Linked DNA regions of Sphingobium yanoikuyae. The protein of the gene in region 1 interacts with the protein of each later gene in a pairwise test. Links are inferred from orthologs where the notes say so. Each region holds a gene or a part of one and is shown in the gene's direction. Other genes may lie near its edges. The genes, in order: ndk and ung.

The links.
Region 2: the proteins of ndk (region 1) and ung interact in binary tests that used the Escherichia coli proteins (3 or more experiments, as listed by UniProt). The link is inferred for Sphingobium yanoikuyae from one-to-one orthologs.

The regions. Positions count from the first base shown.
Region 1 is NZ_CP139979.1:256,528-270,931, forward strand. Bases 4,821-7,530 are described here. They hold ndk (nucleoside-diphosphate kinase), read left to right. Parts: upstream 4,821-5,819; coding sequence 5,820-6,242; downstream 6,243-7,530. Other genes in these bases: U0025_RS01240 (leucyl aminopeptidase), read left to right, coding at 4,821-5,263; U0025_RS01245 (DNA polymerase III subunit chi), read left to right, coding at 5,269-5,706; U0025_RS01255 (hypothetical protein), read right to left, coding at 6,514-7,152; U0025_RS01260 (glutathione S-transferase family protein), read right to left, coding at 7,157-7,530. Outside these bases: U0025_RS01230 (peptidylprolyl isomerase), read right to left, coding at 1-1,287; U0025_RS01235 (LPS-assembly protein LptD), read right to left, coding at 1,374-3,638; more of U0025_RS01240, read left to right, coding at 3,818-4,820; more of U0025_RS01260, read right to left, coding at 7,531-7,831; U0025_RS01265 (TonB-dependent receptor), read left to right, coding at 8,054-10,348; U0025_RS01270 (phosphotransferase enzyme family protein), read left to right, coding at 10,351-11,493; nicotinamide riboside transporter PnuC, read left to right, coding at 11,493-12,059; U0025_RS01280 (RNA polymerase sigma factor), read right to left, coding at 12,271-12,780; U0025_RS01285 (hypothetical protein), read right to left, coding at 12,777-13,268; U0025_RS01290 (nucleotidyltransferase and HEPN domain-containing protein), read right to left, coding at 13,489-14,404. UniProt on the Escherichia coli protein: Major role in the synthesis of nucleoside triphosphates other than ATP. The ATP gamma phosphate is transferred to the NDP beta phosphate via a ping-pong mechanism, using a phosphorylated active-site intermediate.
Region 2 is NZ_CP139979.1:3,275,626-3,290,251, forward strand. Bases 11,695-14,626 are described here. They hold ung (uracil-DNA glycosylase), read left to right. Parts: upstream 11,695-12,780; coding sequence 12,781-13,473; downstream 13,474-14,626. Other genes in these bases: bla (class A beta-lactamase), read right to left, coding at 11,695-12,684; U0025_RS15250 (D-alanine--D-alanine ligase family protein), read left to right, coding at 13,470-14,546. Outside these bases: U0025_RS15180 (ribonuclease D), read left to right, coding at 212-829; U0025_RS15185 (hypothetical protein), read left to right, coding at 851-1,498; U0025_RS15190 (LptA/OstA family protein), read left to right, coding at 1,498-2,055; U0025_RS15195 (hypothetical protein), read right to left, coding at 3,182-4,036; U0025_RS15200 (histidine phosphatase family protein), read right to left, coding at 4,141-4,734; U0025_RS15205 (3-deoxy-manno-octulosonate cytidylyltransferase), read right to left, coding at 4,731-5,531; U0025_RS15210 (KpsF/GutQ family sugar-phosphate isomerase), read right to left, coding at 5,540-6,547; U0025_RS15215 (NAD-dependent epimerase/dehydratase family protein), read right to left, coding at 6,846-7,844; U0025_RS15220 (GNAT family N-acetyltransferase), read left to right, coding at 8,017-9,153; U0025_RS15225 (cupin domain-containing protein), read left to right, coding at 9,150-10,022; U0025_RS15230 (GNAT family N-acetyltransferase), read right to left, coding at 10,000-11,070; U0025_RS15235 (DUF962 domain-containing protein), read right to left, coding at 11,220-11,585; more of bla, read right to left, coding at 11,617-11,694. UniProt on the Escherichia coli protein: Excises uracil residues from the DNA which can arise as a result of misincorporation of dUMP residues by DNA polymerase or due to deamination of cytosine.

The DNA.
Region 1 (14,404 bases):
CAACTGGGCCTGGATCTGTTCGGGATTGGGGGCGTTGGCCGACTGCGGCTCGTCGCGGCCGCAGACGATCAGGACGCGGACGCCATCGTTGATCGAGCCGAAGGGCGGGGTGGATTCGCCGACCTGCAGATTGACCAGAATGTCCTGCAGCTGGGGCGGCAGGTCGCGCAGCTTCACATTGTCATTGTCGACCACGTCGGCGCCGATGCGGGCGCCGATTTCGTTCGCCTGGCCGCAGCCCTTGATCTCCTTGACCGCGGCGGCGAAGGTCGCGGCCTTCTGGCTGGCGGCTTCCTTGCTGGTGCCGGCCGGGAAGAGGACCGACAGCTGCTTGAGGCTGAGCAGCGAATCGCGCGGATCGGCGGTCAGCACCTTGCGCTTGTCCATCACATAGATGATCGACATGCCGCCCACCGTCTCGATCGGGCCGGCGAGCTGGCCGACCTGCAATTCGGTGGCGGCCTGCGCCAGTTCGGTCGGCAGCTGGCTGGGGCGGACCCAGCCGAGATCGCCGCCGACGACGGCGGTGGAGGCTTCGGAGAACTGACGGGCATAGGCGGCGAAGCTGCCGCCCTGCTTGATCTGTTCGATGATGTTGCGCGCGTTGGCCGTGATCTGGTCACGGTTTTCCGGCGTCGAGGACAAATAGATTTCGCTGATCCGCACTTCGTCGCTACCCTTGGCAGCGTTGAGGCGATCGACCACCGACTTCACTTCGTCCTCGGAGACGTTGACGAAGGGCTGGATGTTGCGGCGGAGCAGGCGGCTCCAGGCCAGTTCGCCCTCGATCTGGCGCTTGATGCTGCTGGCCGAGCTGCCCTGTTCGCGCAGATACTGGTTGAACTGGTCGGGCGACTTGCGGAAATTGGCCGCAACGCGCTCATAGCTCTGGTTCACTTCGGCCGGATCGATCTTGATGTCGTTGGCGGCCGCTTCCTGAATCTGCAGCGTTTCGTCGATCAGGTTGCGCAGAACCTGGACGCGCAGCCGTTCCTTCTCCTCGGCCGACACCTTGCCGCCATTGGCGGTGATGATCAGTGCCAGGCGCTGATCGACATCGGTGCCGGTGATGATGCGGCCGTTCACGATCGCCGTTGCCTTGCGGACATTGGGATCATTCTTGCCGAAGATGGTGACATCCTTGGGCAGGTTCAGGCCCTGATCGGCGTCATTGTCGACGGCCTGGGCCGATGCGGTCTGTGCCGCCATGCCCAGAAGGGCGGTGGACAGAAGCAGGGTGCGCAGGCCCGAGCGAACGGATTTGGGCGAGAAAACGACAGAAAGCATCGTCGGCAAAAATCTCCAATACGGTCGGGAGCCAATGCCCCGTTCCGCCTTAACCGGTCCTGAGCGGACGGCGGGAAGGCAGTTCCTTATATGCCAATATTGCGAAAAGCCAGCCGCAGCTGGAAGCTGTTGCCGGCTCGCGCGTCACCGTTGGTCTGATAGTCGCGCCGCCATGTAAAGCCCAGCGTCAAACAATCATCCTCATAGGCAACGCCGAGGCGCTGGCGCACCGGCTCATAGCCGTCGGCCGTGGTGCCCGGATCTTCCTGCGCGCCGGTAAGATCGATGACGGTCGAGCCGAACACCGACCAGAAGCGGGCGAACTGGATGCGGCCGCCAAGGCGCAGTTCCTCGCGGTCCTGCAGATCCTCCAGCGTGATATTGGCGTTGCGGTTGAGGCGCAGATAGCTGATCTGGGCATAGGTCTTCTTGCTGCCCACGGTCGCGTCGACCTCGTTCCGGCGGACCGCCAGATTGTCCTTGTCGACCCGGAAGCGCTGGGTGAAGCTGACGAAATCCTTGTAGCGGATGGTCCAGCGGCCGACGATGTCGGACATGCGGTCGGACAGGCCGGTGCCGTCGGGCAGGATGCTGGCGCGGTTGTCGAGCCGGTAGCTCTGGCCGACATTGGCGTCGAGCGTGAAGTCGGGCAGCGCCAGATTATATTCCAGGCCATAGGTGATGCGGCTCGAATCCTCGAACCGGTCATAGCCCGCGAAGCGGTTGAGCGCGAAGAGGTTGCTGTCCTCCAGATCGACCGACCGGGCATCCTCATTGGGCACCGACAGGTTGGCGAGATGGGGCGAGGCGACGATCTGGACGCGCGGGGCGATACGCTGCACGCCGCCGAAGGCCTCACCCATGAAGGGCCAGCGCATGTCGACCGCGGCGGCGGCGATGCCGCGCGCCTTCCAGCCCGGATCGCCGGCATAGCTGATCGTGTCGGTCAGCAGATTGTTGCTGCTGTGATAGACGTCGCCGCGCAGATAGGTGGTGAAATTCACTTCCTGGCCAAGGCCGGTCAGCTTGCGCAGATTCCATTCGAACGCGGCAAAGGCGCGCTGGGTGTCCTGCCCCTCGGTCCGGGTGATCGCCAGCGTATTGGCCTGGAACTGCATCTGGCCGCCGAGCAGCGGATCCTTCATCCGCAGCCGATAATCCATGACCGGCAGGGCGATCGGCATCTGGCCCTGGGGATCGTCGACGCGCAGCGTCTGCACCGCCCAGCCGGCGAGCGAGAAATAGCTGTTCTCGCCGATCCGCTGGACGCCAAGGGTCGAACGCAGCCGGTCGTCGCGGCTGATGTCGTAGCGGCGCAGGAAAGTGCGGTCGGTGGCGACCCGGATCGATCCGTTGACGCTCCATTCAGGCGACAGCTGCATGCCGCCGCTGGCGTCGATCGCGCCGCGAATATCCTTTTGCGAATCGGTCGGCGTGATGCCGCTCGACCGGCTGCCATAGGTGGCATAGCCGGTGATCTGATAGGCACCGCGATCGTAGAGATGGCGGAAATTGCCTTCGATCATCGGCAGCGAATCGCTGTAGACGTGCGGCGTGACGGTCAGGTCGCGATTGGGCGCGAGCTTGAGATAATAGGGGACCGCGACCTCGAAGCCGTTGACCCGGTCATAACGGATATTGGGGACCAGAAGGCCGCTGCCGCCATCGTCGCCGACCGGATGCGACAGGCCCGGCACCGGGATCAGTGGCAGGCCGAACAGCTCGACATTGGCGCGGGTATAGGAGACGCGCTGCTTGGTCGGGTCATAGACGACCTTGACCGCGTTGATCTGCCAGGTCGGTTCCTTGGGGCAACCGTCGCTGCCCTCCACCGGACAGCCGGTATAGGCGGCGTGGTGCAGCGTATAGACGCCATTGATCCGCTCGCCCTTGGTCGCGGCCATGCGGCCGCCCTTCTGGAGGACCAGCAATATATTGTCGACCGCGCCATCCTTGAGCGTATCGGTGACATCGAAGCGGTCGCCATAGGCGACATTGCCGTCCGGATCGATCACCGAGACGGCGCCCTGCGCCTCCACCTTGCCGGTGTTGCGGTCCCACACGATCTTGTCGGCGCGCAGCCGGTTGCCGTCGCGCAGCAACTGGACATTGCCGGTGGCGGTCACGACCTGGCTGTTGGTGTCATATTCCAGCGTATCGGCGGCGAAGCCGATTTCCTGGTCATTGTCGGGCACCGGCGCGTCGGGCGCGCTGATCGGCGTCTGGGGCTCGTTCAGCTTGGGCTCGGGCGCCTGTTGCGCATGGGCCAGCGGCGCCGCGAGCAGGCAGGACGAGGCAGCGCCGGCAAGCAGCGCCTGTTTGAACGACAGGGGAAACACGGAAATCTGCAAGCGTAGGGGCCTCTTTGTGGGCACTTCTGGTCCATGCCTATCGCACTGCTTGGCCCGCGCCGCAATCGCTGCTCGCATTCGGGACGGCGGAAATCCGCCGAATGGCTTTGCAGAGCGGCAAAGCCGCACTATCTGGCTGAAACAAGAACGACACGGCATTCCAGAGAAAAGGCCCCCAGATGGACATCCAATTCAGCCCCACGCGCCCCCAGGTCGACACGTTGGTCCTTGCCGTGGCGAAGGGGTCTGTCGACAGCCTGCCGCTTACCGCATCGGCCACGCTGGTCGCCGGCGCCGCCGCCGCGCGCTTCGCCGGTGAGGCGGGCGGCAGCGTCGAGAGCTTCGTCGAGGAAGGCGGCGCGGTGCTGCGCGTCCTGCTGCTGGGCATCGGCAATGGCAGTGCGGCCGACCTGGAGCGGGCCGGCGGCGCGCTGACCGCCAAGCTGTCGACCAGCGGCGCGACCCACGCAGCGGTCGAATTCCCGGCCGGCGTGAGTGGCGAGGATGCCGCCCGGCTGGGCCTGGGCGCGCTGCTGCGCAGCTGGCGGATCGACACCTATCGCACGCGTCAGCCCGAAAAGGCCAAGCCGACGCTGGCGACCGTGACGATCGTCGCAAACGGCGCCGAAGCCGAATGGGCCAAGCTGTCGGCGGTCGCCGCCGGCGTTGCCTTCACCCGCGAACTGGTGTCGGAACCGGCCAACATCCTCTATCCCGAAAGCTTCGTCGCGCGCTGCCAGCATCTGGCCGAGCTGGGCGTCAAGATCACCGTGCTGGACCGCGCGGCGATGACGGAGCTGGGCATGGGCGCGCTGCTGGGCGTGGCGCAGGGGTCGGCGCGCGAGGCGCGGCTGCTGGCGATGGAATGGGACGGCACCGATGGCGCCGCCAACAAGCCGGTCGTGTTCATCGGTAAGGGCGTGACCTTCGACACCGGCGGTATCTCGCTCAAGCCTGGCCCCGGCATGGAAGACATGAAGTGGGACATGGGCGGCGCCGGCGCCGTCGCTGGCGCCATGAAGGCGCTGGCCGGTCGCAAGGCCAAGGCGCGTGTCGTCGGCATCTGTGGCCTGGTCGAGAATATGCCCGACGCCAATGCCCAGCGCCCCGGCGACATCGTGACGTCGATGTCGGGCCAGACCATCGAGGTGCTGAACACCGACGCCGAAGGCCGGCTGGTGCTGTGCGACGCGGTGACCTGGGCGCAGAAGACCTATGAACCTGAAGTGGTGATCGACCTTGCCACCCTGACCGGGGCGATGATGATTGCGCTCGGCAGCGAGCATGGCGGCCTATTCGCCAACGACGATGCGCTGGCCGACGACCTGCTGGCGGCGGGCAAGACCAGCGGCGAGAAGCTGTGGCGCTTCCCGCTGTCGGAGGCCTATGACAAGCTGATCGACAGCCCGATCGCCGACATGAAGAATATCGGTCCGCGCTTCGCCGGCTCGATCACCGCTGCCCAGTTCATCAAGCGCTTCGTCAACGAAGGCGTGAAATGGGCGCATCTCGACATTGCCGGCATGGTCTGGTCGGACAAGCCCGGCGCCACCGCCGACAAGGGCGCGACCGGCTATGGCGTGCGCCTGATCGACCAGCTGGTGGCCGACAAGTTCGAGCTCTGAAGCCGGTGCAGGTCGACTTCTACCAGCTCAGCCGCGATCCCGTGGAAGGGGTGCTGCCCGCGATCGCGGCGCGCATCCTGGACATGGGCGCGCGGCTGCTGGTGGTGGCCGACGAGCCGGAACGGCTGGCCCGCATATCGGCGGGCCTGTGGGCGGGGCCACCCGAAAGCTTCCTGGCCAATGGCCTGGCAGGCGACGGGGTGGACGCCGCCCAGCCGGTGCTGCTGGCGCAGAGCTGCGATGCGGCCAATGGCGCGAAGCATATTGCGCTGGCGGACGGTGTATGGCGCGAGGAGGCGCTGGGCTTCGATCGCGCCTTCTATTTCTTCGATGCGGACACGATCGACGGGGCGCGGGCCAGCTGGCGAGCGCTCAGCAAGCGCGAAGGGGTGACCCCGCGTTTCTGGCGGCAGGAAGGCCGCAAATGGGTGCAGGGGCCGTGAACGCCTGGAAATAAGGACTTCTACCAAGCCCTCTTGTGCCCCTCTTGCGAAGTGATCCGGCCCAGTCTAAAGGGCGCGCAACTTTATTCCAACAATCCGGAGTTATGAGGGCCATGGCCGTCACGCGCACTTTTTCGATCATCAAGCCCGACGCGACCCGTCGCAACCTGACCGGCGCCGTCACCAAGATGCTGGAAGAAGCCGGCCTGCGCGTCGTCGCTTCCAAGCGCATCCGCATGAGCCGCGAACAGGCCGAGGGCTTCTATGCCGTTCACAAGGAACGCCCCTTCTTTGCTGACCTGGTTGCCTTCATGATCTCGGGCCCGGTCGTCGTCCAGGTTCTGGAAGGCGAAAACGCCGTGACTCGCAACCGCGACATCATGGGCGCCACCAACCCGGCCAATGCCGACGCCGGCACCATCCGCAAGGAACTGGCCGAATCGATCGAAGCCAATTCGGTCCATGGTTCGGACAGCGAAGAAAATGCCGCGATCGAGATCGCCTATTTCTTCAAGCCCGAAGAAATCGTCGGCTAAACCCGACACCCGTCCCCGGACGAGCAAAAGGCCCGGCGCTCCCGCAAGGAGCGGCCGGGTTTTTTGTTGCTGGGATGACGGATTTGGGTGGTTTCCCGCCATTCCTCCCCGGTACGGGGAGGGGGACCATTTGCGTAGCAAATGGTGGAGGGGCACAGGCCGGATAGCGCGGCGTTAGAGGGCGCCTGCCCCTCCGTCAGCGCTTCGCGCTGCCACCTCCCCGTGCCGGGGAGGAATGACCGCGATTGGTCGATGTTTCGAGCGCGCAGCCCTAGCGTTTCGTCTGGCGCGCCCACCGGGCGTCTATCTGGGACTGGGCGCTGGCGCCTTGGGCGTGGCTGACCAGCGACAGGCCGCGCAGAGTCAGCTTGTGGCCGGACAGCCATTTGCCGGCGATGCCATAGCCGATGTCGTAGACGGCGGAATCGCTGTGGGTGTCGCCATTGACGACGAACTGGGTGACGATGGTCACCGGCAGTTTCTCGTCGCCGATGCTGTCGTCGGGCAGCTTGGCGGCATTGCGCGCCTTTTTCAGCGCATCCTCGAACCAGCCGGCCTCGATCCGCGGTTCGCCGGTAGTGTCGACCGGGGCGATGCCGAGCGCCCTGGGGAAATGGATGGTCTGGCTCTGCACCAGCTGATCGGGGTCGGCGGGCTTGAGCGTCAGCCGGCTATCGCCATCGGCTGCGGCGTTGAGCACCAGCCGGGCGGCGCGGGCGGAGGCCTTGCTGCTTTCGGCGGCCTTGCTGGCACGCTCGTCCTTCTTGTCGGCCCAGTTGAGATAGAGGGTGAGGGCGGAGATCAGCACAGCCGCCACCGCCAGCAATTCGCCCAGCGTAATCCAGCGACGGCGGATGCGGGCGGCTTCCTCCTTGCGGGTCTCCTGCTTGGCTTCGGGGCTGTCGCTCATCGGGTCAGGCCGTCTGGGGCGGGACTTCGAACTTGTCGATCACCCATTCCTCCGCCTGCGCCTCGCCGATCCATTCCTGCATCCAGGGATGGGCGATGATCGCGCGCATATAGGCTTCGGCAAAGCGGGCGACCGGCAGCTGATAGGTGATGAAGCGGGTAACGACCGGCGCGAACATCAGGTCGACGGCGCCGAACTCGCCGAACAGGAAGTCGCCCTCGCCACCATAGCGGGCGCGGGCCTGGGCCCAGAGCTGCATGATACGGCTGATGTCGTGGGCGACGGCCTCCGACGGCGGGACTGGATCATAGATCTGGCGGATGTTCATGCTGTGCTCGCGGCGGAGCGCGGCGAAGCTGCTGTGCATTTCGGCCGCCATCGAGCGGGCCATGGCGCGGGCGCCCGGATCGGTCGGCCAGAACTGGTCGCCCCCGGCCTTTTCATTGAGATATTCGACGATGGCCAGGCTGTCCCACACGACGATGTCGTCGCCATCCCACAGGATCGGCACCTTGCCGGAGGAGGGGGCGAACTCATCGCCCTCGCGACGCTTTTCCCATTCCTCGTCATAGAGGGGGACCACCCCTTCCTCGAAGGGAAGGCCGGAGAGCTTGCACGCCAGCCAGCCGCGCAGCGACCAGCTCGAATAGGCCTTGTTGCCAATGAACAGCTTCATCATGGCCATGTCTTAGCCGGGCGGGCTTCGATAAGTCGAGAGCCGATAGAGAGGGCTTTCCACTTCGCGCCGAAACGCCTAAGGGGCGGCCATCCCCGGGGGGCCGCTCATGCGCGGCTGAGAGGTGGTCAGCAGACCACGACCCGCTGAACCTGATCCGGCTGATACCGGCGTAGGGAGGGCAAGGCGGCAGGTCCGTCGTCCCTCCTGTGGAGTGGACGTGAAATGAAGACTGCCCGATTGCCCCATGTTGGAAGCGCCTGCCTGACGCTGGCCCTGTTGATGATCGCATCGCCCGCGATGGCGGAGGATGAGCTGGACCAGTCGACCAATATCCAGGTCGTCGGCCATCCAGACCCCGAAGGCTTGCTGCCCGACCAGAGCGCGCCCAAGGCGGTCAGCGCGATCTCCACCGACTTCATCATCAAGCAGGCGCCGACGCTCAACGCCTTCCAGCTGGTCAACCTGCTGCCCGGCGCCAATGTCTCGTCCAGCGACCCCTATGGCCTGTCGGCATCGTCCAGCCTGACGCTGCGCGGCCTGGGCCAGGACCAGATCGGCGTGCTGATGGAAGGCGCGCCGCAGAATGACATCGGCTATTATTATGCCTATCCCTCGCAATTTGCCGATGCGGAGAATGTGCGGCAGGTGATGCTGGCGCAGGGCGCGGCAGATATTGACTCGCCGGTGGTCGCGGCGGCCGGCGGCCTGTTGTCGCTGACGCTGGATGATCCCAGGGCGGAGGCGGGCGGCCTCGTCAACCTGTCGGTCGGTTCCTATGACGAGCGGCGCGTCTTTGCGCGGATCGACACGGGACGGATCGGATCGACCGGGCTGAAGGCTTTCATTTCCTATTCCAACAACCGCGCCGACAACTGGCGCGGAGCGGGCTATGACCAGCGCCAGCATATCGACGCCAAGCTGCTGAACGAATGGGGTGAGGGCAACCGCGCGAGCATCGCCTTTTCCTTCAACGACGCCAAGACATCGACCTATCCCAGCCCGAGCAAGGCGGACTGGGAAGCCTCCGGCCGGGGCTATAATTTCGATGAGACCTACAGCGAGGGGAACGGCAACTACTGGCGCCTCTATCGCGCGCCGTTCCGCAATTTCTATGTCGCGGCGCCCGTCCACCTGAAGCTGAGCGACACGCTGAGCTTCGACAGCAGCGCCTATCTGCAGATGGGCCATGGCAATTCGCCCTATGGCACGCAGCTCGCCACCACCGGCAATTATCTGGGCACCGAGGAGCTGACCCAGCCGATCGACCTGCCCGGCGCGGTCGATGGCGTCGCTACGGTAATGGGCAACTGGACCGGCAAGCAGTTCCGCGTCGGCGACGTCAGCAAGCTGACCTTGCAGGCCGGCGCGCATCGGATCGTGGCTGGCCTCTGGTTCGACTATGGCACCGACCGGGTGACGCAATCCTATACGTCGATCGATGCCGATGGCCGGCCGGTCGACCAGTGGGGCTATCAGGACAAGGCGATCCGCACTGCCGACGGGCGGCTGCTCGCCTATGAAAATCAGCGCACGGAGACGGTCACCAAGGGCTTCTTCCTGGCCGACAGCATTGCGGTGACGCCCAAGCTGGGCATCGACATCGGTTTCAAGGGCGTCAATCTGCTGCGTAATGGCCGCAATTATCTGCCTGGCCCGCAATCGACGGTGCGGATCGACAGCTTTGCCGCGCTGCCGCGGGCGGCGATCCATTATCAGCTGGACGACCGGCAGCAGCTGTTCGCCAACATCACCACCAATTTCCGCACGCCCAACGAGTTCGCGCTCTACAACAGCTATTATGGCGGCGAACTGGTGAGCCAGGGCACCGACGGCCTGAAGAACGAATATTCGATCTCGCAGGAACTGGGCTATCGCTATATCGGCCCCAGCCTGTCCTTCTCGCTGACCGGTTTCCATTATCATTTCCGCAACCGCCAGGTGGCGACGGTGATCGACAGCGGCGGCGCGCTGGTCAATTCGACCATCAATGCCGGCAGCCAGAGCAGCTATGGCCTGGATGGCGAGATCGACTATCGCCCGGCCAAGGGGATGAGCATCTATGCCTCGGCCGAATATCTGCACACGCGGCTGAACGACGATCTGGCGATCAACGGCGATTATCTGCCGACCAGGGGCAAGCGGGCGGTGTCGGCCCCCAGCTTCCAGTTTGCGCTGGGCAGCACCTATGATGATGGCCGGCTGTTCGGCAGCAGCGCGCTCAAATATGTCGGCCGCCAATATGCGACCTTCATGAATGATGAGAGCATCAAGGGCTATGCCACGCTGGACCTGTCGGTCGGCGTGCATCTGGCCGGGCTGATCGACGCGCAGGTGATGGACCTGCGCATCAACGCGATCAACGTCACCAATCCGCGCGTCCTGTCGGGCGTCTATGCGATCAGCACCAATGCGCAGGACACGGTCGGGCGTAACGGCACGCTGATCGCCGGTTCGGCGCCGACCTATTATGTCGGCAGCGGGCGCGCCGTGGTGGCGACGCTGTCGCGCGCCTTCTGACGATGAGCGCCGCCGCTCCGCATCTGGTCCATGGCATGGGGCTGGCGCTGGAGGCGCCGGCCTGGCCGGCGATCACCGCGGACGAGGCGGCGGCGGTGCTGGCCCATTTCCCCGACGCCGGCCGGCTGGCGGCGCTAGCCTGGCATTCGCCGCGCCCCTTTTCGGCGGCGGCACTGGTCGAGACGGATCGCGGCCCGCTGTTCCTGAAGCGGCATCACCAGCGCTTGCGGACGCCGGCGGCGCTGGCCGAGGAGCATGGCTATATGGCGCATCTGCGCAGTGCCGGGCTGGCGGTGCCCGATGTGCTGCGCGCCGCCGATGGCGCCGGCGCGATGGCGCTGGGCGAATGGAGCTACGAACTGCATCGCCAGGCGCCGGGTATCGATCTTTATCGCGATCGCCAGTCCTGGACGCCCTTCCTGTCGCCCGATCACGCCTTTGCGGCTGGTGTCGCGCTGGCGCAACTGCATCGGGCGGCGGCCGGTTTCGCCGCGCCGGCACGCGGGCGGCATCCGCTGGTGTCGAGCTTCACCATATTGCCTGCCCTCGATCCACTGGCTGCGGCGGAGGCCTATGTCGCGGCGCGACCGGCGGTGGCGGCCTTCCTGGCGGACATGCCCTGGCGGTCGGAACTGGCGCGGCTGTTGGCGGCATTGGGGGAGGGGCTGGCGCCGCGGCTCGCAGAGCAGCCTGCGCTCTGGACCCATAATGACTGGCATCCCTCCAACCTGCTCTGGTCGGTGGAAGGCGCGGTCAGCAGCATCTTCGATTTCGGCCTGTCGACCCGCAGCTGCGCACTGCATGATCTGGCCACCGCGATCGAGCGGACGGTGATCCCCTGGCTGGCGCTGGATCAGGGGCGGCTGGCCGAGCCGGCGGATGTGGATGGGGCGCTGGCCTTGCTGGCGGGCTATCGCAGCGTCCTGCCGCTGGCGCCTGCCGAAATCGATACGCTGCTCCGCCTGCTGCCGCTGGTCCATGTCGAATTCGCCCTGACCGAGATCGACTATTTCTTCGGCATATTGGATGATCGCGAAGGCGCGATGCTGGCCTGGCAGGCCTATCTGGTCGGCCATGCCGACTGGTTCCTGTCGGGGGCGGGGCAGGGCTTTCTGGCGCGACTCCGTGAGGGGGTGGCGGCCTGATGTCTATGCTGGAGATCGTCGCTGTCATCATCAGCTTCCTCGGCATCTGGCTGACGGCGCGGCGGCATCTGCTGTGCTGGCCGATCAACCTGATGGCCTGCGCCCTGTATGCCAAGCTGTTCCTGGACGTGCGCCTCTATGCCGACATGGTGCTGCAGGGGGTGTTCGGCATCGCCATCGTCTATGGCTGGATCGGCTGGGCACGGGGCAAGCGCGACGAGGGCGAGGTGCGGGTGGTGCCCTTGCCGCCGATGTGTGCCGCCAAGGGGCTGGCGCTGGGGGCGCTCTGTGCCGGCGCGATCGGCTGGTTCACCCATCATTATACCGATGCGGCGCTGCCCTGGATGGATTCGGCGCTGAGCAGTTTCAGCTTGGTTGCCCAATATTGGACGGCGCGGCGTCATGCCGCGAGCTGGCTGCTGTGGATCGCGGTCGACATTTTCTATGTCGGCATGTTCATGTTCAAGGGATTGTGGCTGACGGCCGGTCTCTATGCCGCGATGATCGGACTGGCGGTGCTGGGCTATTGGCGCTGGCGGCAGGTGATGCGTCGCAACACAGCCTGAACAGGGCTGCTGCCTTGGAATCGGCAGGAATTGCATCTGTCTGGAAAATGGAGCCGAGCCGGAATCGAACAAATCACATTTTCGTGTTTTATTACAAACATATATTCAGTTCGCTCGACGCAGATGCCCCCAATTAGGCCCCGAGAATTCTTTCCTTCAAAAGCAATCGAACCGATTCCCGATGAGTATTGAGAACGGCGGCTGCGCTATCCTATTCCCACCGCGCGAACGCGCGGCGGCAGCGCGCTAGCGCGCGCATCATGTGATACTCGACACCCTTCTCGCCAACGCCAAGTTCAACCGATATCTCACGGTAGGATAGCCCCTTCAACCGGTGCATCAGGAAGATGCGCCGCGTTCGGCGCGGCATGGCGAGCAGCGCCCGGCGATAGGCGCGGCGCAATTCGATCGCCTCGATCCGCCATTCCTGTTCGGGCGGAACGGCCGCATCGCGCGCTTCGTCAAGCGGGGAGAGGACGCATCCTTTCCGGTGCCAAGTCCGCGCTCGCTCGATCAGCACATTATGCGCGATGCGCCACAGATAGGCTTGGGGGTTTTCGAGTCGGTCGAAGGCGCCGCCGCGCAGCATCCGAGTAAATATCTCCTGCACAAGGTCGGTTGCCGCGTCGCGACCGACCTTGCGACGAAAGAAGTGATAGAAGCGATTGTGCTGCGCGCGGTAGAAGGCGTCGAACGACACGGCGGGAACGGGCGCGGTCATGGCCGTGCCTCCTCGCGATCCGCTGGTGCCAGTGGCGCATCGCGCGACGCGCGATAGAGGGTGATCCCCGCCTCGATCCGGTCGAGGATGAAGCTGTCGCGCTCGGCCTTGGCGATGCGAATGTCGGCGCGCGAATATATCTCAAGATCGACCGCGCAGCGGTCGCCAAGCTCGCTGCAGATGATCTCGCGCGCGCGGCGCCAGCAACATGCTTCCTTGAACAGCGGGTGATTGACGACAATCCAGAACTCATAATCGGAAAAGTCGATCGTTCTCTTGTCTTCATACCAGCTTCGCCGCGCATAAGGTCCGATCAGGAAAATGCGTTTGATCCGTGCCGGCTTGGGCGCCTGCACCTGCAATGGATCGAAGAAGCATCGCAGGATGCGCGTGATCCGCTCGATCTCGCGCTGCTTGCGGCGGATCAAATGGCCGACGCGCGCCATCACGACCTCGCGCGCGTAAACGTCGTTCGTTGGAATAGACATGACAAGCTCGCACTGCGGCGGTCCGCGCAGTCGTGCGCGGATGTGCAAGCGGTGTCCGCTGTATGCCGCTAGAGCGGGCTACAGCAACTGCCCGACCTTCGCGGCCGGACCTGCATGATGCTGGCAGGACGTTCCTCAGGATGGCCGCCAGTCACTCCATCCCGTGAGCGGAATTATGTCAGAATCTCGGAGTCCCCGCAAGCGAGACGGCGCGCCGCGATTATGCGCGAGCGGCCTTTTCGAGGTCGGCGATTTTGTCGGAACAGACCTGATGCACGACGCTGCCAAGTTCTTCGACACGCTCGCCGAGCCAAGTAAGTTCCTCTTCGCTGATCCGGAAATGCTTTGAATATCTCGCCTTCGTATAGGCTTCCTTCAGTTTCTGGAACATCGCGCGCTGGGCGCGATTGGCCTCAGGCCACACACTGTGCAGCCGACTGTCGAGTCCCTCGGCGAGGGACCGCAGGAAGGCGATATTGTGGTTGTAAGGGGTGTAGCTCGTCATTGTGAGGAGGACGCAGGAATAAAGGCGTTCGGTTGCCTGATGAAGATTGAACGCAGCCTCATTTAGATTCCCGCGCTCTGTCAAAAACTTAAATGAGGCGTGAAAAGCGTCGGCGCTGGGATACCATTTGGCGTAATATTCCTTGGCCATGGCGAGCGCCTGTTCGGGCGTCTTCGGCTTGGGGGTGGCCAATTCCCGATCATCCGCTTCGTAAAGCGCAATCCCATCTTTCGCGACCTCCATGAAGAAAACGCGGCCATGGGCGAGGCCATCGTTCACCTCGTGAAGAGAGTGAACGATGAAGTTGACCGGAGTACGCAGCACCTTCTCGATCGTGTAGGCGCGGATCAACCGTTCCTCGGCCTTCGCCCAATATGCCGCGCGGTCAGTCATCTCTTTCTGGCTGACGATGACGAGAAGGTCATAATCCGACTTATACTGGTTGGCCGATAGCGGCGCGTCGATCCAATCGCCCCGCGCGTGGCTGCCGAAAAGAATGACCTTTAGGATGCGGGCGCCCTTGCGGCGCCCGGTCGCATTTTCGGTCGCAGCGCCGAATTCATCGAAAATGAGTTCGACGATGCGCTCAAGCTCGCGCTGTTTGGTAGCGGAAGATGATCGATGTCGGTGC
Region 2 (14,626 bases), 3.0 Mb from region 1 along the record:
GCCCCAAGACACATTGGACAAACATGTCGGGCGAATGACATGCACAATCCACCGCAAAGTCGCGGTTTGGGAATCACTATATCAAGTTTTCCGGGCAGCGCGAATGATTTCGCATATCGGGCAAAAAGAGCGCCCGCAGCGCCGATTTACAGGCCCTATCTGCCAAAGCCTTGATTGCGATATGGCCCGTTTCCCCATAGAGGGAAAAGTCATGACCGTCCATTTCCATGAAGAAGATCTGCCCGAGGGCGTCCTTGCCCCCGGCCCGATCGCCGTCGATACCGAAACCATGGGGCTCATCACCCCGCGCGATCGCCTGTGCGTCGTCCAGATCAGCGACGGCAAGGGCGACGAGCATCTGGTCCGCTTCAACCCCGGCAGCGACTATGCCGCGCCGAACCTGAAGGCAGTGCTGGCCGATCCCGAGCGGATCAAGATCTATCATTTTGGCCGATTCGATATCGCCGCGATCCAGCATTATCTGGGCGTGGTGGCAGCCCCCGTCTATTGCACCAAGATCGCGTCGAAGCTGGTGCGCACCTATACCGACCGCCACGGCCTGAAGGAACTGGTCCGCGAACTGCTGGGCCAGGACATCAGCAAGCAGCAGCAGTCGAGCGACTGGGGCGGCCCGAACCTGTCTGACGCGCAGAAGGATTATGCCGCGTCCGACGTGCGCTTCCTGCACCAGCTGAAGACCGAACTGGACAAGCGCCTGACCCGCGAAGGGCGGATGGAACTGGCCCAGGCCTGTTTCGACTTCCTGCCCCATCGCGCGGCGCTGGACCTGGCGGGCTGGCCCGAGAACGACATCTTCTCGCACATGTAAGCGACAGGGCGGCAGGCAGACATGTCCATCCAGGCCGAGCAACAGCGCAACGTCCGCCGCCATTGGGCCCGGCCGGGTGGCAGCCATGACAAGCTGGTGCGCCTGCTCAAAAATTATCTGCCGGTGGCGGTCGGCGTGCTGACCGCCCTGCTGGCCATGGCCCCCTTCACCGGCGGCGACAAGGTCAGCTTCGTGCTCGACAAGAACAAGGTCGAGGTGGCGAAGGAGCGGATGCGCGTGTCCGAGGCGCTCTATCGCGGACAGGACAGCAAGGGCCAGCCCTTCTCGCTGCGGGCCGGTTCGGCCGTGCAGAAAAGCTCGCGCGAGCCGATCGTCGACCTGAACGACATGGCCGCACGCATCCTGCTGCCCGAAGGGCCGGCGGTGCTGAACGCGCAGAAGGGCCGTTACGACATGGAGACCGAGCGAGTCGCGATCGTCGGCCCGGTCCAGTTCGAGGCGGCCGGCGGATATCGCCTGGTCACCCGCGACGTGGGCATCGATTTGCAGACGCGACGGATGAAGAGCGCGGGCCGGGTCGACGGGCGCATCCCGATCGGCACGTTCAGCGGCGACCATCTGGAAGCGGACATGAATGCACGCACGGTCACGCTCAACGGCCGGGCGACCTTGCGCATCGAACAAAATGGCCTCAAAGGGCAAAAGTGATGAAACGCACCCTCATCCTGCTGTCGACCGTTGCGCTGGGCGCGACCGGCCTCCTCTACGCCGGCGCCGATGCGCAGGTGTTCAAGAATCATGACAGCAATGCGCCGGTGAACTTCACCGCCGACCGGATCGAGGTGCAGGACCGCGCCGACCGGGTGGTGGTATCGGGCAATGTCGAGGTGACGCAGGCCGGCATGACGCTGAACGCCGCCCGCATGACCGTCGCCTACAAGCAGCAGCCCAATGGCGCGGCCAACACCGGCAATGGCGTGGAAATCCAGCGCATCGACGCGTCTGGCAATGTCGTCATCACCAAGGCCGACCAGACCGCGCGCGGCAATGTCGCCATCTATGACCTCAATGCCAAGCTGATCACCATGGTCGGCAATGTCTCGCTGACCCAGGGCGTAAATCGCCTGACCGGCGGACGGCTGGTGATGGACCTCAACAGCGGCCGCACCACGGTCGACGGCCGCTCGACCGGCGGCGCCGGCACATCGACCAGCCCCAGCGGCCGCGTGTCGGGCACCTTCACAGTGCCGCAGCGCAAGAACTGACCGGGGTTCAGGAGGCCGGGCGACGCGTTTCAGGCGGTCTAACGGCTATCGATTTCCGTCATTGATGCCGGGCTTTGGCGGCTCACGACCATTTGTGGACCTTGCCTGCAGAATCCATCTACATCGAAAGCAGACAATGAGCCTAACTGACGTTGGTGGACACCCAGTCCGGAGGCAGTTGGTTCCAAGGCTGATCGGGCCATCTCGCGGCCCTTTCCTCCTTAATCCGCCGCTCTCTACGGATGGGGCCGCCAACATGCCATTCGGCTTCCTCTTCGCCAAAGTCAGCAGTCAATCGTGCCGGAAGGTGCTGCTCAGCGTCCCATACTGCCATCAACTCCATCTCTTGGATCGCCGGATCGTCAACACGAGTTTCCCACGCGGGTCCGTTACCAATCCAAACAGACACGGCGAGCGTGCCCGCTGACCATCGCACGGAAGGGTGCGGCTCTACGAGGCCATTTGCCACAGGGTAGCGCCCCAGCTTCTTCCATCGCCCAGCACGCAACGCGCGCGTGATCGAAGGATAAGAAATTGTGATGATGGACATTACTGGTGCAGCGAGCACACTATCAGCATCAACAGGCTCTCGATCTCTGCGCTGGAAGAACCCCACACTCTTTTCAGACGTGGTTTGTCCATAGTATATCCAGCCGCGCTCTCCAGCGATTGCGTAGAGGGTGCCGGGTTTTAGATCCGCGCGGGCGGTGGGCTTTTCTGGAAACATCGGGCGAGGGTGAAGCTACCGGTCGCCATCGTCAATGTCGGAAATAGCAATCAACGGCACTGAAACCCGACCTTCCGCTTCCCACCCAGAAGTGGACATTCCTCCCCGGAACGGGGAGTTCAATGGAGACACGGGTCTCCATTGAACAGACGCGAAGCGCTGACGGAGGGGCAGGTGCCTCTTGGCGCTGCGCTATCCGGCCTGTGCCCCTCCACCACTCGCTACGCGAGCGGTCCCCCTCCCCGTGCCGGGGAGGAATGTCTACTTCCCACCCTCCTGGCCATTTAGCCGGCATCGCGTCGGTGCCCCCCCATATCCGGGACAGTCGCCCCATGGCCCCGGATGTTGCTTGCTCCGCTCCAGGGACGCCGGCCTTTGGCTGCGTGGCTGCGAAATCCGTTATTTCTTCGGGAACAGCAGGGTGAAGATCATGCGGATGCCCCATTCGGGGCCGCCGTCGGGCGAGACGGCATAATATTTGCCGCCAAGGCCCACCTGCACCGCCTGGTCGCCGACCTTGGTCAGTTGCGTGACGGTGAGATTGACCGGCACCAGCCAGTCCTTGCCCTTCCAGTCATAGGCCGCTTCGGCATTGATGCCATAGGTGGTGGCGTGGGACGTGGTGTGGCTGAAGAAGGGCTGCATGAAGCTGGCGCTGACGTCGGAACGGTCATCCTTGCCGGCGATCGACCAGATATGGTTGCCGAGGAAACCGACCGTGTTCTGCCCCATCTGCTTGAGCAGCACGACGGTCGGGCCGGCGCCCCATTTGTCCCCGCCCAGATAGCGATCGGTTGCCGAGGGATAGAGGATGGCGGGCCCCACGCCCCAGATGATGCCCTTGTTTGCCTTGGGCGAGAAGAAGAAGCTCTGGGTGATATCGCCAAGGCCGAAGGCATCCGTGCCCGGTCCCTGATAGCTATTCTGCGCGACGACCGGCACGATGGTGCGCACGATCATGTTCCAGTCCTTGCCGACGCTGATCGGCACCACCGGCTGGATGTTGAGCGTCGACTTGATGCCATCATCCCCCGCGCCGAAGTCGAGATTTTCCTGGAACGGCACGCTGATCAGGGAGGCGACCGGGTTGGACAATTGCAGCGCCAGATCCTGGTCGCTGCCGCCCGCCGGCGGTGGGCCGGAGGTGATGGCAGGCGCTGCCGGCGAGCCCGCATCCTGCGCGATCGCCGGCAGCGGCGCCATGGCGACTAGGGCCGCGAGGCAGGCGATCTTGCGATGATATCCCGTCTGCATGGCCAAGCGCCTTCCCCTTTCGAACATTGTGCGCGGGGACAGAATGACCCGATCGAGAGCGGCGGCCAATCGCGGGCTTTGCGGAGATCTGCCGGGAATAATCCCTAGGGGCGCTCGTCCCAGCGCAACAGCCGCACCTGGCCCGGCGCATCGACGACCAGTTCGCCAAAGGCCCCGGTGCGCAGCTTGAGCTGGCCATGGGCAAGGCCCAGCGCCAGCAGGGCGAAGCGGGCGGCGCCGTTGCTGGTGACCAGCAATTCCGTCCCCTCCCCTTCTGCGGCGAACCAGGTGCGCCAGGCAGCGATGCGCGCGGGAGCGTCGACGGTCCAGCCATCGGGCACGATGCCGTCCCGGTCCCAGGCGGCGATAGCCGCTTCGCCAAGACGCGCTACGACGGTCGCCTCGGGCTGCCCCTCGTCCGGGCCATGGTCAATCTCGTCCAGCCAGGGCAGGATGGCGTCGACCGGATGGTCGAGCGCGGCCGCGATCGATGCGGCGGTCTGGCGCGCGCGCTGCAACGGGCCGCTGTAGAGACGCACGGTGCCGAGCGACTGGGCCGCGAAATAGCTGGCGAGACGCTGGGCCTGGGCCATGCCGCTGTCGACCAGCGGAATGTCGGTGCCGGCCCCGACCCGACGCGCATCGGCGCTGGAGGCGAAGGTGTTGCCGTGGCGGATGACGAAGATGCGCCGGCTCATGACAGGGCCGGCGTCGGGTCTCCATGGGCGGCGATCAGCGCCTCGACCCGCTGGATGTCGGCCTCGGTATCGATGCCGCTGCTGTCGAAGACGGGCGGATCGACCGGGACGGTCATGATATCGATGCCCAGTTCCAGCAGCCGCAACTGCTCCAGCCCTTCCAGATTTTCGAGCGCCGTGGGCGGGGATGCCTCGAACCGGGCGAGCGCATCATAGGCATAGCCATAAAGGCCGACATGGCGCCAGACGGGGGATATGGGGCCGGCGGCACGCAGCCTGTCCTCATCGCGGATGGCGGGCATGATCGTCTTGGAGAACCAGAGCGCCCGGCCATCCGCACCGCGCGCGCAGGTGGTGCCGCTGAAGGGCGAGCGTTGCTTATGCTCGCGCAGCGCATCGAGCGCGGCCCAGTCGAGCCCGATCACCGGGGTCGCGACCTGCGCGCCGGCATCCAGCGCCTCGATCACCGCGCCCAGCGCTCCCTTGGGCTGGAAGGGGGAATCCCCCTGGAGATTGACGACGAAGTCGGGCTGCGTGACCTGCGCGCGGGCGGCAGCGAGCGCGCGGCCGGAGCCGGTGGCGATCGCGCTGTCGGTCATCACCGCGTCACAGCCGGCGGCCTGCGCATGGGCCGCAATCTCGTCATCATCGGTGGCGACGACCAGAGCGACGCCGGCGCGCACGCCGATCGCCGCGCGCGCCATGGCGATCGTGCGATGCAGCAGGCTGCGCCCCGCAATAAGGCGCAGCGGCTTGCGCGGCAGGCGGGACGACCCCGCCCGCGCCGGAATGACCACCAATATGGTCAGGCGACCCCGGCGTGCAGCAGGTCGTGCATGTGAAGCGCGCCGACCAGATCGCCATCCTCGCACACGAACAGCAGGGTGATGTTGCGATCGTGCATGATGCGCAGCGCTTCCGACGCCAGTTCGTCGGGACCGATCGACTGCGGCGTCACGGTCATGAAACGGCCGACCGCATCGGTCAGATTCTGCTTGCCGGTCACGGCCCGGCGCAGATCGCCATCGGTGAAGGCGCCGATCAACTGGCCACCCTGGTCGACGATGGCCGTGCCGCCAAGGCGCGCACGGGTCATCTCGATCGTGGCGTCGAGCAGCGAGGAATCCTCGCACACCCGCGGCACGTCGCTGCCCGCCGACATCAGTTCGCGCACCTTGACGAGCTGCGCCCCGAGACGGCCATTGGGGTGGAATTTGTAGAAATCATCGGCCGAAAAGCCGCGCATTTCCATCAGCGACATCGCCAGTGCGTCACCAAAGGCCATCTGCAAGGTGGTCGAAGTGGTGGGCGCCAGCATATTGGGGCAGGCTTCACGCACCGCCGGCATCAGCATGCAGACATCGGCAGCCTCGGCCACGGTGCTCTGCGCCTGCGCCGTCATCGCCAGCAGCGGGACGCCGAAGCGCTTGCAATAATGGATGATCGGCCCGAGTTCGGTCGATTCACCCGAGTGAGACAGCATCAGCACGACATCGTCCGGCGTCACCATGCCCAGATCGCCATGGCCGGCATCGGCCGGATGCAGGAACAGCGCGGGCGTGCCGGTGGAGGTGAGCGTCGCCGTCATCTTGCGCGCGACGATGCCGCTCTTGCCGATGCCGGTGACGATCACGCGTCCCCGGACATTGATGATGATACCGACGAGCCGCAGGAAGGCGGCGGAAAATTCCCGGTCGGAAAATTTGGCTTCGAGTGTATTGAGCCCCCTGGCTGCCAGGGCGAGACTGCTGCACGCCGTCTCCACAATATGCGCACCCGAGCCGAAAGGAACGATCTTCGAAACTGTCGACACGCTTCTTGCCCTTTTTTCCGCGTATCGCCGCCGACATGCTCCAGCTGACGCCCGCGGTGTCGATGCGCCTTGCCAGCGCAGCGTCCATCCCTTGTTCCGCGACCCCAGGCCGATTTTGCAATCAGCACCCTGCAACTGTCTACGCCGTTTCAGGCACTTATGGCAATCCATTTCGCAAGTGCGGCAAGGGGCACTGAAGTCGGAAGGCAGGGGGAATGGGGCAGAAATACAAGATGAAATGAGCTAAATCATCGACAAGCCGAGGAACTTTTCGACAACTCGACATATGTCGCAACACTCACAGTCGATGATAGTCGCGATACCAGTTGACGAATCGGGGCACGCCCGACTCGATCCCGGTGGTGGGCGCAAAGCCGATATCCTGGGCAATCGCACTGATGTCGGCGAAGGTCGCCGGCACGTCGCCCGGCTGCATCGGCTGGAAGTCCAGTTGCGCCTTGCGCCCCACAGCCTCCTCCAGCACGGCGATCAGGTGCATCAGTTCCTCGGGCCGGTTATTGCCGATATTGTAAAGCCGGTGCGGCGCCCGGCTGCCGCCCGCCTTGAGCGCGCCGTCATCGCCCGGCGGGGAATCAAGACAGCCGATCACCCCGGCGACGATGTCGTCGATATAGGTGAAGTCGCGCTGCATCCGGCCATGGTTGAAGACCGGGATCGCTTCACCGGCGAGGATCTTCTGGGTGAAGATCCACATCGCCATGTCGGGCCGCCCCCAGGGACCATAGACGGTGAAGAAGCGCAGCCCCGTCATCGGCACGCGGAACAGATGGGCATAGGTCTCGCTCATCAGCTCGTCCGCCCGCTTGGTCGCGGCATAGAGAGAGACCGGATGATCGGTGCGATCCTCGACCCGGAAGGGCAAGCTCTCGTTGCCGCCATAGACGGACGAGGAAGAGGCATAGACCAGGTGGCGCACCCGCCGTTCCCGCGCCAGTTCGAGCATGTTCACATGGCCGGCGAGGTTGGAGCGGACATAGGCATGGGGATTGATCAGCGAATAGCGCACGCCGGCCTGGGCGCCGAGATGGACGATCGCCTCGATCGGATGATCGGCGAGCAGCGCCTGAAGCGCGGGCATGTCGGCAAAGTCCAGTTCGGCGAAGGTGAACAGCTTGCCATGGCGCTGTTCGAGCGCCGCGATCCGGTCGCGCTTGAGCGAGACCTGATAATAGTCGTTGAGATTGTCGATGCCGATCACGGCGCGCCCGTCGGCCAACAGCCGGTCGGCCACCGCCATGCCGATGAAGCCGGCCGCGCCGGTTACCAGGATCGTCAAAGCGTCATCCTCCTTGATCGGGCCGACAGGCGCGTCGCCGCCAGAACCATGGCGGTTCACAGACAATCCGACGCGCGATGTAAAGCCCTTTCCCTCATAAGCCGTTCGATACAGGCTTCCATGCGGCGGAATACTTAGGCATTCCCTAATCTTTCCCGGCTAAGGCGAGGCGATGGACATGGCAGCGCACCCATCTCCCCCCTTTGCATCCGACAGCCTGCCGCTGACGGCCCCGCGCGCGCGCTGGGCGACTCTCGCCGCAGAGGCGGCCGAACCCAATGCCTTCTACGCGCCCGACCTGCTGGCAGCGGCGATCGACCATCTGGCCGGCAGTGGTGACGTGCGCGTGATCGAGGCGCAGGCGGATGGCGAACTGATCGGCCTGCTGCCGGTGACGGTGCAGGCGCGCCACGGCCGCTTGCCGATCGGCTGCGTCGCCAACTGGATGCACGACCATTGTTTCTTCGGCGCGCCGCTGATCCGGCGGGGCCAGGAGATGGCGGCGTGGCGCGGCCTGCTGGCGCAACTGGACGCGGCCGAATGGGCGCCGCATTTCCTGCACCTGCGCGCGCTGGACGCGGCCGGCGCCAATGCCGCCGCGCTGGAAGCACTGTGCGTCGAACAAGGGCGCGGCCGGCGCGAGGTGCATCGCCATGACCGGGCGATGCTGCGATCCGACCTGTCGGCCGACGCCTATTGGGAAACCCATGTCCGCGCCAAGAAGCGCAAGGAAATCCGCCGCCTGCAGAAGCGACTGGCGGAACTGGGAACGGTCGAGCAGCGATTGCTGGACGATGGTGCCGACCTGCCGCGCTGGTGTGGCGACTTCCTGGCGCTGGAGGCGTCCGGATGGAAGGGCCGCGAGGGCAGCGCACTGGCGAGCAGGCCCGATGACATCGCCTTCTTCCGCGCCGCCTGCGCCGCAGCCTTTGCGGCGGGACGGCTGCATTTCCTGCGCATCGACCTGGATGGCCGGGCGATCGCGATGCTGGTCAATTTCCGCCATGGCGACGGCGCCTTTTCCTTCAAGATCGCCTTTGACGAGGAGATGGGCCGCTTTTCGCCCGGCGTGCTGATCGAGATCGCCAATCTGCACGCGGTGCAGGATGATCCGGCGATCGGCTGGATGGACAGCTGCGCCGCCGCCGATCATCCGATGATCGACAGCCTGTGGGCCGAGCGCCGCAGCATCGTCCAATATCGTATCGCCCTGCAGGGCAAGGGCGCGACGCGCCTGCGCCGGGCAGCGGCCTTTGCATTGGCCGGCGGGGTCGAACGGATCGCCAGCCGCATGAAAGGACAGGAATGACCGTGCATAGCCCGATGGCGCCGGCCACCGACGCGCCGCATTTTTCGGACAGCGCCCGCGCCGCCTTCGCCGCCGCCTATCCCGACCAGCCGACCAAGCTGACGCATCAACTGGTCGGGCATGAATTGCTGACACTGGATGCGCTGGCGACGCTCGCCGAGCGGATGCCGGCGAGCGCGGTCGAATATAATCTGGGCAAGCTGCCGTTGGGCGTGCGGCCGGAGGATACGCCATCCAACGGGCTGAGCCTGGGCGAGACGATCCGCACGATCGAGAGCAATGGCAGCTGGGCGGTGCTCAAGAATGTCGAGCGCGACCCGGCCTATGGCGCGTTGCTGGACGCGGCGCTGGCGGAGCTGGAGTCGATCGTCGCGCGCAGCACCGGGCCGATGCTGCACCGCGAGGCGTTCATCTTCCTGACCTCCCCCGGCAGCGTCACCCCATTCCACATGGACCCGGAGCATAATATCCTGCTGCAGATCATGGGGACCAAGGTGATGACCGTGTTCCCGGCGCGCGACGAGGAACTGGTGCCGGCGCAAAAGAGCGAGGAATTTCACAATGGCGGTCATCGCAACCTGATCTGGCAGGACGGGTTCAAGGCGCGCGGCACCCCCTTTCCGCTTGAACCCGGCGAGGCCGTGCATGTGCCGGTCAAGGCGCCGCATTTCGTGGAAAATGGCCCGGCCGTGTCGATCAGCCTGTCGATCACCTGGCGGTCCGACCGCAGCGTGGCGGAGGGCGAATTGCACAGTTTCAACGCCCTGCTGCGCAAGCGTGGCTTGCCGACCGGCGCGGTGAGCGAACGCCCCGAGCAACAGGGCATTCGCCGCTTCGTCTATCGCGTCATGCGGAAGCTGGGCGTTTAAGGATCCTGCGCGCCAGTGCCTCGGCCTCCAGCCGGGGGCTGAAACGCTCGACATGCCACCACTCCAGCGCCTCTTCGCGGGTCGAGAGGCTCTGTTTGTAGCGATCCTTGCCCGCGAGCAGCGAATAGAGGCTGAGGCCCCGCGTGGCATAATGGCCGACGGCAGCGGCGTGACAGAGCAGGCCCGGCTTGTCCTTGGCGGTGCGCGGCTGGGCGAAGGCGGACTGATAGTTCATCGCCTGCCCGTCCTGCACGAAATTGACCAGCAGGCCGACCGGGCCGCCGGCATCGGCAAAGCGCAGCAGTTCGACCGCGCCCGAGGGCAGTCCGCGCGCCGCGATGGTGGCGACGAACTGGCGAAAGCCCTGATCGTCCCAGGCATTGTCGGCATGGCGCCCCATGTTGAGCGCGGCCATCTCGTCCAGCCAGGGGGCGATGTCATCCAGCGTGCCGACCGTGACATCGGGCAGCGGCCCGCCATGATCCTTCATCGCGCGGCGGATCTGGCTGCGCGTATTGCTGCTGAGCAGCGCGAGATAATCGCCGTCGGCGGCGCGCACGGCGTCGAGATCGACCTGGTAGACGGGCGAGGAATCGACCCGCAGTTTGCGCCGGGCCGGCAGGCCAAGCAGCGGCGAATCCGGGGAGATGCCGCTCAGCCGCAACACACGCCAGTCACGGCGCCGGGCGATGGCGTCGATCGCGGCAGCGACGGCCGCCGCCTCCTGCCCGCGCGCGGCGAGCAGACCATTATATTCGACATAGGGCCGATCCACCGCCGGATCGCCCGACTGGTTGAGGCTGAGCGTCGCCACCCGCCCCAGCAGGCGCGGGCGCATCGCATGGCCGACCAGCGCCAGCGCGACATCCTGTCCGCTTTCATCGGTGACGGCGAGCAGTTCGGGACGCACGCCATAGCTGTCGAGCCAGGCCCCCACCCAGGTCCAGCGCAGGAAGAAGGACGCATCGCTGCGTGCCTCCAGCGCCTGCCAGCGGGCGGCCAGCGCCGACCGGTCGGTCGGCAGGGAGAATGTCGCGGTGAGCCCCATCGCGCCCCTCTTGTGACAGAGCGGCGGCGGGAATCAAGCGCTTGCGATGGCTAGAAGCTGTTCCCACGCCCAACCACTCGATCCAGTATCATCCTGCCTGAAATCCTGGGCGGGGGAGCGGGCTGGAACCGGCCTTCTCAAACGGACTCTCAGCCGCGAATGCGACGCTGCGGATCGACCGTGCCGTCGGAGCGGATGCCGGCACGGGCCAGATCGCGGCGCATATGGCCGGTCAGGAAACGCTGGAGCATCACGAAATCGGCGCGCAGCGACCAGAGCGGATAGCGGAAGGTGGCGGGACGATTGCGCTCGATCAGCATATGGCTGACCCAGGCGAAGCCATAGCCGGCGACCGGCAGCGCAGCGGCCAGCCACCATCGACCCGTAATGGCCGCCGTGGCCGCGATGCCGACCACCAGGCTGGTCCCGGCATAATGCATGGCGCGCGTCGCGGGCCGGGCATGTTCCTGCAGATAATAGGGCCAGAAGTCCCGGAACCGGGTGATCTGGGTCATAAGGGGCATCCTCTCTGTTATGCCCCATCTTTTATACGTGGACGTTCAACTTGTTAAGCGCCACGCGCCGCTTGGGCGCAAAGAGGAAATAATCATAGGCCGCACGGGCGGCCTGGGCCATGATCTGGTCGCGCGAGACATGGCCACGGCTGTCCTTCATCACGAAGACGGTGATGGCGAAGCGGCGGCCATCGGGCAGGCCGATGATGCCGACATCATTGCCGACGCCATTGAGCGACCCGGTCTTGTGCGCGACCGGGGTGCCGGGCGGCAACATGCCCGACAGGCGCAGTTTACCGGTCTGGCAATGGCCCATGATGGTGAAGAGCAGTTGCGTGCTTTCCGGCTTCAATGCCTTGCCCGATTCATAGGCGACCAGCAGCTGGTTCATCGCCAGCGGCGTCGCCGTGTCGCGCGGATCGAGCATGAAGTCCATGTTCGGCAGATCGCGCACGTCACGCCGCTGGATCATCGGATCGGCGCGGCGGGCGGCACCAGCATTCTGCTGGAAGGTGCCGGACTGGGGATTGATGCCCATGGCGCGGTAGAGGAGATGCGCGGTATCGCTATCGACGCGCAGGCCATGGATGCCAAGGCCGGCGACGAAATCGCTGACCGCCTTCGGCCCGCCGGCGCGGGCGACCAGCACGTCGGTCGCATTATTGTCGCTGCGCGTCAGCATCAGGTCGAGCAGCTGGCTGACCGGCAGGGTCGCGCCGGGGCGCGAGAACATCCAGGCGATGCCGCCTTCGCTCGCCAGCGCGGGATCGAGCGCGAGCCGGTCGTCGAGCTTCAGGCTGCCGGCATCGACCAGCGAGAGGATGCGGCCCGCGACCGCGACCTTGTAGGCGCTGGCCATGGGGAAGAGCGTATCGCCATTGCGCGACTGGATCTCGCCGGTCTGCAGATCCTGCACCGCGACGCCGACCGTGCCGTCCGACAAAGCGGCGAAGCGGTCAAATTCGGCCAGAAGATGCGCCTCCGCCGTCAGCAGCACCTGTGGCCGGGGCGGCGGACCGAAGGCATCGGCGCTCGGCAAAGGCGCAAAGAACAGGCCAAGGGCGGCGCAGCTGGCGCCAATTTGACGGAGAGACGGCATGGCCCGTCTGTCGCCCATCATGGGTCGGGTGGCAAGATATTTGATCGGCTTTTCCCGCAGTTGACGCAGGCATGCCGGGGGTTCATCACGCCGGCCATGAACGACACCATCAAGCTGCACGAAAGCTGGCGCGCGCCGCTGCGCGACCAGTTCGCCAGCCCCCATATGCAGGGCCTGAAACAGTTCATCGAAGCGGAAAAGGCGGCCGGCAAGCGCATCTTCCCCAAGGGGAATGAATATTTCCGGGCACTGGACCTGACCCCGCTGGACCAGGTGAAGGTGGTGGTGCTGGGGCAAGACCCCTATCATGGCGAGGGCCAGGCGCATGGCCTGTGCTTTTCGGTCCAGCCCGGCGTGCGGACGCCGCCCTCGCTGGTCAATATCTACAAGGAGCTGGAAAGCGACCTCGGCCTGCCGCGCGCGCGCCACGGCTTTCTGGAGCATTGGGCGCGGCAGGGCGTGCTGCTGCTCAACAGCGTGCTGACGGTCGAGATGGGCCGGGCCGCGTCGCACCAGGGCAAGGGATGGGAGACATTCACCGACGCGATCGTCCGGCTGGTGGCGCAGAAGGAGGAGCCGGTCGTGTTCCTGCTGTGGGGGGCCTATGCCCAGCGCAAGGCCGGCTTCGTCGATTCCGGACGCCATCTGGTGCTGAAGGCCGCCCATCCTTCGCCACTGTCGGCGCATAACGGCTTTCTGGGCTGCCGCCATTTCTCGCAGGCCAATGATTTTCTGGAGGCCAAGGGGCGCGGCGCGATCGACTGGCGCCTGCCGGAGGTGGTGGCATGAGCGGGCCCGCGGTCGCCCTGCTCTATCAGGCGCTGCCGCCGCCGGTGATCGACGGGCTGCGCAAGGATGCCAAGCCCGGCGGCTATTCCGATGGCGGGGCGGATATCGGCTTTGCATTGAAGGGCCTGGGCCGCACGGTGGTGACGCCGGTGCCCGCGCCCGATCCGGCGCAGGCGATGCAATGGGTGTTCCCCGACACGGCCGACGGGATAGCAGCCGCGATCGCGGCAGGCGCCGACACGATCTGGGCCAATAGCGTGCTGTTCGAGGGGCATCCGATCGAGGCCGTGATGGGCCAGGTCGCCATCGTCGGCCAGACCCCGGTCGCCACGCAGAAATATGACGACAAGTTCGCCACCAACCGGATGCTGGAACAGGCCGGCTTGCCGGTGGCGCGCGGCTTTTTGCTGGCTGATCGGCCGAGCGAAGGCGTGCATGCGCTGGCCGATGTCGGGCAGCTTCTGGCCGATCTGGCCATCCCCTTCCCGCTGATCGTGAAGCCCGTGCGCGGTCGGGGCAGCCAGGGCGTGACGCTGGTGCGCGATGGTGATGCGCTGAACGCCGCGGCCCGCAGCCTGATCGACGAAGGCAAGTTCGGCACGCTGCTGATGGTCGAGGAATTTCTGGACGGCGAGGAAATGACCATCACCGTCCTGCCGCCGGCCGCGCCGCGCCCGTCAGGTAAGAAGGGCGACCGCCATTTCGCGCTGCGCCCGGTGCTGCGCTTCGACCAGAAGGACGGTGTCGCCCCCTATAATGGCGATGTCGCGGTGACGCAGAACAGCGTCGCGATCGGCCCGGAGCGGATGGAAGAAGCCCCGGTGCTGGCGATGCTGGAAGCCTGTGTGAAGGCAGCGGGGCTGGTGGAATCGCGCGCGGTGATCCGCATCGACTGCCGCGCCGATGCCAGCGGCCAGTTCAAGCTGTTCGACCTCAACATGAAGCCGAACATGACCGGTGCGGGCCGGCCGGGCCGCGCGGACCAGGATTGCCTGTCGGCGATTGCCGCGCGGGCCGATGGCTGGTCCTATGCCGACATGCTCGACGCGATGCTGGCGACGGCCTGGAAATAACGCCCCGGAATCCGGTGCCCAGAATCATTGAGGCCCGGTCCCGCTTGCGCGGGCCGGACCCCTTCCCTCTCCAAACCGGA